3 regions of the Paenibacillus paludis genome follow, and region 3 is predicted to be linked to each of the others. Evidence: riboswitches for the same ligand, from Rfam matches in the RefSeq annotation. Region 3 holds a riboswitch; each other region holds the start of a gene.
What was found. A riboswitch is a leader RNA that binds a small molecule or an ion and turns the genes downstream of it on or off. The one in region 3 is predicted to bind cyclic di-GMP.

Region 1: it holds a riboswitch for cyclic di-GMP, as region 3 does, so the genes downstream of both, ACAN56_RS08060 (hypothetical protein) here and ACAN56_RS09910 (collagen-binding domain-containing protein) in region 3, are expected to answer to the same signal.
Region 2: it holds a riboswitch for cyclic di-GMP, as region 3 does, so the genes downstream of both, ACAN56_RS02830 (fibronectin type III domain-containing protein) here and ACAN56_RS09910 (collagen-binding domain-containing protein) in region 3, are expected to answer to the same signal.

The regions. Positions count from the first base shown of each region.
Region 1 covers NZ_JBGJZP010000003.1:323,880-327,030, forward strand. The annotation lists gene ACAN56_RS08055 (nucleotidyltransferase domain-containing protein) at 115-882, shown strand; cyclic di-GMP riboswitch class I at 1,009-1,100, shown strand; gene ACAN56_RS08060 (hypothetical protein) at 1,151-2,206, shown strand; gene ACAN56_RS08065 (hypothetical protein) at 2,346-2,705, shown strand; gene ACAN56_RS08070 (ketoacyl-ACP synthase III) at 2,744-3,151, shown strand, end outside.
Region 2 covers NZ_JBGJZP010000001.1:647,410-650,560, reverse strand. The annotation lists gene ACAN56_RS02840 (IS1380 family transposase) at 1-639, opposite strand, end outside; gene ACAN56_RS02835 (transposase) at 719-1,123, opposite strand; cyclic di-GMP riboswitch class I at 1,610-1,713, shown strand; gene ACAN56_RS02830 (fibronectin type III domain-containing protein) at 1,780-3,151, shown strand, end outside.
Region 3 covers NZ_JBGJZP010000004.1:245,212-248,362, reverse strand. The annotation lists gene ACAN56_RS09910 (collagen-binding domain-containing protein) at 1-1,465, opposite strand, end outside; cyclic di-GMP riboswitch class I at 1,549-1,638, opposite strand; gene ACAN56_RS09905 (YhjD family protein) at 2,263-2,676, shown strand; gene ACAN56_RS09900 (ASCH domain-containing protein) at 3,081-3,151, opposite strand, start outside.

The sequences.
Region 1 (3,151 bases), on a different contig from region 3:
CTCCAATTGATTTATTTGTATATAAGACGCACCAGCGCCACAATATTTCTCACTTTTAATAAAAAAAGAAAGATTATGTTCAGATCATACTACACATTGCAGGGGGAAGAGAGAATGAAACAAGACGAAGCAATCCGTCTGGTAGGCTTGGCCGTAAAGGGTGATCCGGCAGTCAGGGCGGTATTTCTGAAAGGTGCACATGCCAGAGGACAGCAGGATGTTTACTCGGATGTTGATTTGTATTGTTTGGTCCACAGCGAGGGCTTGACGGACTTTTTAGCGCGCAGAATATCCCATATGGAGACCTATAAACCGCTGATATTCTGGTCGGAAGCTAACTTCGTAGGCCCGCAAATTGTTGGCGTGTTTGAAGACGGACTGCATTTCGATCTTTATACGGTGACTGAGGAGAGTCTGAAACAAACCGAGCAAATCCTTGTCCTGCATGATCCCGAGGGATGTCTTGCCAACTACAAGGCAGAGAGCTTCCCCATGTCGGATGCGGAGATTACGAGGATCCTTTCCGGTTTCACTTTCAGCCTTCTGGAATTTGAAACCGCGTATCTTCGCGGCGATTTGCTCTGGGCACATCGGCTCGGCAGTCATCTGGCAGCAGATCTAATGGCGGTTCTGCGGCATGTAGTAGATCCTTCTACAGCGCAGCTCGGCATTAAGAGACTGCATCGCAAACTCAGTCCACAGCAACTGGATGAGTTAACAGGAGCGTTAAATGGTCTTGGACCGGATGCATTACCTTCAGGTGTCCAGAAGCTGGTGGACCTCGCTGCAGCGTTAATTGCAGAATTGACCGAAAGGCTGTCAGAGAACTGGAATCAGCGTTTTTTCGATTTTATGGTCAAACGGATCTACGCACTATCGTAACAAAACAGATACAGCGAACAATATTTGAATGTGAGAAAAAAGGAGGATAATGACTGCTATTGTCGAATTATAAATTTAGATAGATAATAAATACCAAAATATGTTTGTGATTCGGAAGCGCCAGCTGATGAACAAAGGCAACTCCGCCGAAAGGCGGAAGACGCAAAGCCACCGGTCTAAACCGCTCACGAAAGCGGCATGACAGCGGGGACGCTCATGTAGTTTGGTTTTTTGTTGTCTAAATACAACAAAAGGAGAATAAAAAAACATGTTTTTGAAGATTCGCCACAAAATAAGGCCAGGTTTAGCGTTTATTCTGGCTGCGGCCTTGGCTGCAGGACCCCTGATTGCTACTCCGGTCCACGCAGCTGCGAATTACACTTTTACAGATGTCAAAACTGCATATAACATGCCGCTTGACTACAACTACAAGTTCACGGGTGACACGATCGCTTCACTGGAGAAGGATAGCAAAGGGGCTTATCAGCTGTACTTACATAACTGGAAGAAGAAGACGACGGAGAAAGTCACTTCTACTAACACGTTCAAAACGAACCTGCAGCTCCTGGGAGACAGTGTTTATTATTATGAGTCTACAATTGAAGTGACTAAACGAATTAATATCTACCCGAAGAAGCTGGTACAGTACAATTTGAAAACAAAAAAAACAAGCGAGCTTCCGCTGGAAGTGAAAACTCCGGAATTACTGGGTGTGGGTGACAAATATTATGCACACAGCAGTGGCTCAGATTTTTACTTCACTAACAAAACGACGCTGGAAACTCAGACCATCAATGATCTCGGTTTTGATCAGGTCCACCAGTTTGTAGATGACAAGTTCATCTATAGCAAATGGGACACCGGCACGTTGTATCTGTATGATCTGCCAAGTTCAAAAACAATTGAGCTTTACAAGCTGAAAGAAAATGAATCCTTCAACCTCGTAGCTTCGAATGGTAAAGATATTGTCTGGATGATTGACTCCAAAGAAGTGGATGCTGCCGGCAAGACCAAAAATTATTTCATTTATATGACGATGGACCGCAGTAAAGCCGGAGCTCCGGTTAAAGTATTGCTTAAACGTGAATGGGTAAATGGCGACCGGAATGATCTATTAATCGTGGGTGACAATTATGCGGTGTTCTCGGAAATGATGAACAATAAACTGGTAGCCCGCGGAGTGAACCTCCGAAACGGGGAACTCTTTTTGCTTGGGGAACGAAACCGCAGTGCGGACAATCTTGTGTATTTCAATAAAGACACACTGATCTCACGCGACGCAAATGACTATATTGTGCTTCGTACAATAGTCAGAACGCCATAAATGAATTTTCAGAAACTATCAAAAAAACAGTGCAATTTGACGATAGTAGTAAAGCGGTAAATTTTGGGTATGAACCTATTTCCAATGAATCCCGCAACCGCAAATTGAAAAAAAACAACTAGAGGAGTGTCGTTAAAAAATGATCGCAGAAACTAAAATGTACCCGGAATTCAACACCATCTTCATCAGCTTGCATGGATTTGCCGAATTGGCTGAAACGGTAAAAGAAGTGGAAATATTCGAGGCGTCCATGCCGACTTTGCCGATCCACGAGATGTCTCTGATTATTGACTGCAACGATATGGCGCCCTTCAAGCCGGAGATACTACCGGTTCTGGAACGCTGCTATGTGCTGTATAACGGTTTTAAACATGCGGTTCTGGTGAATCCGAAGAAAGTAGTAGCCAAATCTCAATTACAGAGAGTAGCTCCAAGCGCCGGATTTAAAGGACATTTTGTGGATACGGTGGAAGAGGCTTGGGCAATCGTTAAATCCTAAATCGTATATCCTAAATCTAAAGCAGAGGGTGGTCAACCATGGCTAATGTCAAAATAGTAAGCACCGAAGTGTACCATCCTGCCTATAAGATCAGCAATGAGGAATTGGCTCTGCAGGCCGGATCTTCAGCGGACAAGCTTATCGGCATTTGGGAGTTCTTTGGCCGTAAGGATCGTTATTACGCGGCGGACTATGAAGAGAGCACGCTTTATATGGCTATTGAAGCATCCAAAAAGCTATTGAAGAGCTGTGGGCTCAGCGGAAGCGATTTGGATATGATCGTATTCTCCTCAGGAACACATGATTTCAGCGCTCCGACAGATGCTGCATTTGTGCATCAGGCGCTGGAGGGTAAAGATTCCTGCATTATCTATGACAGCAATGCCAACTGTGTAGGTATGGTTGTCGCTGCTGACCAAGCAGCCCGATCCATGATATCCACTCCC
Region 2 (3,151 bases), on a different contig from region 3:
ATATCTTCCGGAACGAACTAGCCTGGCCGCTATTTTTACCAGACAGCTGCGAACCGTTTCCATCCGGTTTGGTTGCATGCTCTCCGGCAAACAAAGACGGCGAAACCAGTTATTGAAATTGTATGCTAACATCGAGATCTGCAGTTTGACCTCATTGGCTTGGAAGTTCGTGCTGCTCATTTTAGAGCAGGCAAAGCCGTTCTTCGCTTCTTTAATAAAGTTCTCCATCCGCCCGCGGTTGCGGTACACCCGCCGGATATCCTCCGGCTCTAACTCCAGGTTTGTGACGATGTAGATGAAATGGAACAAGAGCTCATCTGCTGGCTTTTCCATGTGAATCACGACACGACGCTCCCGGCTCCAGCTTTTGGCTTGATAAAGGACCTCGGCCACAACCACTTGGCGTTGACCCAGGCAAGTCCCATCCAGCTTTTCGTTGGCGATGGCCTGTGCCAGCGCTTGAAGTCGGGCGTTGGCTTTCAGGCGAATGACGTAGTGTTTCTTCTGGGCTTCAATTAGCTCATACAATTCCGGGACGGAAAAACCACTATCCTCCCGAAGGTGTATGAAAGCGCCTGGCGCTAAGGCTTCATAGCGGTAAAACAGCGGCTTCATAAAAGATACCACATCACGAGACATATACATTACCGGGACGCAGCTGTACTTTCAGGCAATCGCCTGTCAATCCGTCAAAGCAAAACAATGGATGAAAGCCTTGTTAGACTCGGGACTGCAGGGTTTCCGTAATGATTTCGAGAGATTCGATGGTAGCCGTGTCCGATTTGGCATGAAAACGGGATAATGTGGGCTGAGAAGCAAGCCGTTCTTTTTCGAAGATGGAAGTGAACAGCGGCTCCGCATGCAAATCATCAGCATGGTCATCAGGATGATAACCGCTCACGTGTTGATAAAGCTTTTGGATGACCACATCGGCGTTGGGATGATCCCGGTGGACCACGTTGTCATGGACAACAAGCTGCTCTTTGATCGTTTGGCTCAAGCCCAGCTTGTGATCGAAAGACTTGTATAAAAGTAACCCGGCATCGGATGTGAGATCGCCGCCCTTAAAATTCACTTTCATCACGGGGTTGGAATTCATCTTGTATTCTTGTAAACTAGTCATGGAAGAGCCTCCTAAGGGAAATGTTGCGGTTTCGACGCCATTAACATTACCAAAGATCAGGCTCTTTTTCCATCTGTTTTTTCACCTATTGGGTGAGACTCTTCAAACGTCAAATCTCTTGATTCTACTGCCGTTTCCATGGAATATAGGTTAAGCTGTGAATAATTCAGGTTAATGGATATTGAATGCTACGTCGCCATGGCAAGGTTACTTAACGATGCGGTTTTTTACCCCTAGGATAGTTTGGAATCTCTATAGAACACATCGAAATCAATACTTATTGAAAGGAGTTTCACGGAGGTGAGCTGGCGGAGGGAAGCTCTACGTTATCTAGAGTGGCGTCTATTAAAATTTAACAATTTTGAATGATTTAATGTTCACAAAAAAAACAATATTAACTGATTCAATTATAGGTTATTATTGCCATGCAGAATACACATTGTAAGAATAGTTAAAGAAATCTTGATTCTCTTGAACTAACCATTAGAACTATAAAGGCAAACCTGTACGAAAGTCAGGGACGCAAAGCCACGGGCCTTATTCACAGGACAGTATCAGTTAGTCCTATGAATGGTAGCCGGGCCGCTTCTTTTAGTGGTTTTTTTGCGCCTATTTTTATACATATCAGAATTTTATTTTTTGAGCGGAGGGTCTTTATGACTAGAAGGATGAGTTTTGTAAGTAAATTATTATGTTTTATTATTTTGACTCAATTTGTGGCGCCTTTTTTTGGAATCTCAGAGATGAAGATATCTGCCCAGGGAGATTCGATCCAGATTCAATTTCAGCCCCCAAAAGCTCCTGTACGAGAGAAGGGACTCACGGATTCTGGGGATGTTTTTAGTTCGAAAAATAATTACTCTTATGGCTGGAACATTGACCATACCGATACTACAGTCTCAAGGAATACCTACGATAATTCCGGCTTAAATACTTTGACTCGTATTCATCCTGACGGGAAGTGGGAAATCGGGCTAGATAACGGTACCTATGAAGTTTCAGTAACGGTAGGTGATAGTGTTTACGGCAGTAACAATGCCCTCGCAGTTGAAGGCAAGGTGATTATGGAAGGATTATCGCTCGAAGCCGGTCAGCACAGAACAATCAAGAAAAAGGTTGCTGTAGAAGATGGGAGACTTACATTAAGTCAAATTAATGGGCCTGGAATTGAAACTGCTTTGAACCGTTTAGAAATTTCATTGGTGAACATATTTACACCCACGCTCGTACCGCCTCAAATCAGTCTTCCCTTCGAACCCAATAAAGTTGAAGGAAACAAGGTTCTTCTGTCCGGAAGCATAACTAATGTACATAACGCTCCTCCATTTATACATATAAACGGGCTGCAAGGGGAAATTTCCAAACATATCAGAGAACAAGCTGAAGCCATTGAACAAGATATACAAAAGTACACTCAGAGTGCAGTCCCAACAGGATCTGCTGATGTTATGGCTATCCAGGAATCTATCCGTTCAATAGGCAAGAAGCCCGCAATTGTGACTACAGGACAGCTGAATTTAGAATCAAGTGTTACCTTTGGGAGCGAGGAACAGCCTGTTATTTTAATAGCAGACGGTATTAACTCTAACCAAAATCTAAATATAACCGTGTATGGATCTTTAATTCTCCGAGGCGGGTTAAATGCCAATGCACAGTTGAATATCAATGTTATTAATCCTAAGAAGGAGTCAAACCTTGGAAACCTATGGGTAAAAGGTACTGTTCATTTAAACAATAATTCAAATGTACATGTGGATAATGAGCTGCTGGCAGGTTCTTTGACCTACAACAATGGATCACTGGGTCTTGAAGCAAAACGGATACTAGTTGAAGGCAACATGAATATTAACACTTATGTAACTATGAATATAGATGAGGAAATGTCTGTAGGGGAGATTGTTTCTAATAATTCAAAAGCTGAACTAAATGTAACCAGAGGAGACCTTTTCGTTCGGGACAATGTCAGTGTAAATAATCATTTGAGCATTAATACAGGAGGGGTATTCGCAGTAGGCGGCAATGTTATAT
Region 3 (3,151 bases):
CCGTCGCCGTCGGTGTTGGCGTCGCCGTCGGTGTTGGTGTTGGTGTTGGTGTTGGTGTTGGTGTCGGTGTTGGTGTCGGTATCGGCGTCGGTGTTGGCGTCGGTATCGGCGTTGGTGTTGGTGTTGGTGTCGGTATCGGCGTCGGTGTTGGCGTCGCCGTCGGTATCGGCGTTGGTGTCGGTGTCGCCGTCGCCGTCGCCGTCGGTGTTGGCGTCGCCGTCGGTGTTGGTGTTGGTGTTGGTGTTGGTGTTGGTGTCGGTGTTGGTGTCGGTATCGGCGTCGGTGTTGGCGTCGGTATCGGCGTTGGTGTTGGTGTTGGTGTCGGTATCGGCGTCGGTGTTGGCGTCGCCGTCGGTATCGGCGTTGGTGTCGGTGTCGCCGTCGCCGTCGCCGTCGGTGTTGGCGTCGCCGTCGGTGTTGGTGTTGGTGTTGGTGTTGGTGTTGGTGTCGGTGTTGGTGTCGGTATCGGCGTCGGTGTTGGCGTCGGTATCGGCGTTGGTGTTGGTGTTGGTGTCGGTATCGGCGTCGGTGTTGGCGTCGCCGTCGGTATCGGCGTTGGTGTCGGTGTCGCCGTCGGTATCGGCGTCGGTGTTGGTGTTGGTGTCGGTGTTGGTGTCGGCCCGACTGGCGGCACCGTTCCCTCAAAGGTATGATGATGCATCTGAATATAACCGCTGAATCCTTTTGCAATAAGGGTACCATGCAGCTCAGCTCGGCTGAATGCCACAAAGGCATGAGGCGCTAACATGGTGCCTTCAATGGTTGTGTTGCCATTTGCTACAGAAGAAGCTTCGTAGAAGTTGAACAGCACATTGTGAGGTTTGCCGTTCCACATTTGAAAATCCGGAATGACGACCTTATTCCCGCTTACATTGATAATTACCGTGGCATTTCCTGCAATGTTGAACTGGAGACCGTTGGTAACCGCCAAATCCGCAGCAGTCAAATGAATGACATTAAAGGAATCCGGAGCGTTAATCGTCATTTCCCCTCCATCTCTGACAAAGGGCTGCGTTTGTTTCAGAGCAGCGAGTTCACTCGAACGCTGAATCAAAAATTGCTCCTCAGCTTGAAAATCGATCGGATGGTCCTGCCGCGTACCTCCTTTAAGATCAGCTCCTGAACTTTTCATGCTGCCTCCATACACAGAGGTGCCATAAACTGTTCCATTTGAAAAGTCGATGTCTTTGCCGGCGATAAGCACATCTCCGCCCACAGCATCCTTGGATACTCCATATCCCTGAAGAGTAATATTCCCTGCAGCAGCAAGCCGTCCGTGAATCTGGTCATTGCTTTGCGAGAAATCTCCAAAGATAAAGGCATTGAAATTCCCGGCGACTCCCAGCACCGGTGTTGGGGTGTACGGCATACTTGCCGCCGCCTCTGCATTGATCCCCGGATGAAGCATATTGCCGATGGTTAAAATCCCCGTCAGAATCAAGGCTAATGATTTTTTCTTCAACAACGATATGCACCTCCTATGTAACTATTCTATGAATGCACAGATTAGCCCGTAACAACAAAAAGACCGCCAAGAAGGGTTAGCTTCATGGCGGCCGGACGATCATGGCACCTTTAGAGTGCTGTAGATTCCTGACTTTGCGTCCCGCTCTTTCGAACGGTTTGCGATTATACATGAGAAGTTGGTAACAGTTGTATTCTATGTAGTCTATGACTTTTGTTACTTTCGGACTAGAATCAGTCTATCTCTTCACCCCTCCGTTTGTCAATCTATTCCTTATTTTTTTTGATAGATTCTCTTAAAAAGTCCTCAATCCCGCATCACATAAGGGTTTCGTTGTATTTACCGATCATATAAAACAAATTTTCAATATTAAAAATTAGTATATTCGAACCACTTTTCAACTTATGTCGAAACGGCAAAAAAACTGTCGCCAGCTCTTGGCAGCAGTTTTTAGTCATTGTCAATTTTACACAAGTCAGCGGGCAACAGCCGGACTTAGAATTTGTATATTTTATAACAGCTGAACCCAGCCGATCATGGACATCCATAGTGGAACACTTAGAAACAACCCGAACAACAACCCGCGGCGGAGACTTCCCTCATAATTCATCACAATTCTCCTTATCAATGAGCTTTATTTTTCAATATTTATTATTTCAATTTTAATATAAAATAATTCTTATAATTATTTTGTGAATTATGTCACATTGTTTCAGTTGTTTAGAAATTCCATTGATTAATTTTTGAATAATCGGTTAAAATACGAATATACGTTCTTATTAGAGGTGATTGAATTTATGCATAGAGCGGAGAGTAACGATAATACACTGGTCAAATCCTATATATTGCTTCCGCTGATTTTATCAGCCTTTGAACGGGATTCAGCCATTATGTCGACACAACTGCGGACCCCCGCCCCATACATGGATGTTCTCCGTACTGCTGCGAATGCGGCTACTGCCGATCTGAGGGATGTGCGCGCCGAAATGAGGAAACGCGGAGTTAAGGTCTATGAACAGCAGCGGCTCCAGGTCGGCATCGAGGCCAAATTTATATGCCGGGGATATCATGAACGGATGCTGCTGCTGGATGACGTCATCGCTGCACAGGCCGCTATCCATATGCGCAAATACCTGGGACTCGATATCTCCGGCTACCACAGCTATGAGGAACAGTACAAAAACAAATCCGGCCCTCAAGCAAGCCTATAGCCTTTGGTGCGTTGAAGAATAAAAACAGGCCTCGCCATGGGAGTCGGCAAGACCTGTAAAGTACCCGCTATAGATTACATTAAAACCTTCCAATAACCCAATGTGCCGAAAATAACTACCAGCGCCACGGGATATAGAATTCTCCGGCTTACCTTATCCTTAAACGTAAGAAATAAACATAACATGCAAAGCCACGCAATAAGAAGACTGCCCATTTCCTATGCATACGCTCCTTCCTGAACACCTGATTGGCTCCGGCAGAGATAAGATACACAAAGCCCTATATTTAAAAAGATACCCGGACAGCATCCCATTCATACCTATATTTCACCGAACCGCCGGTACTGTCATAACATTTTCCGTCTATCCAGTTAGACTTGCCGGTCTGAAATTCCATAAGCGCTTCACCGCTTTCTTTGCAGAACAGGATGCTCCCAGAAGCCCAGTCGGCCTTTGGCCGGAATGTTGTCCTCAA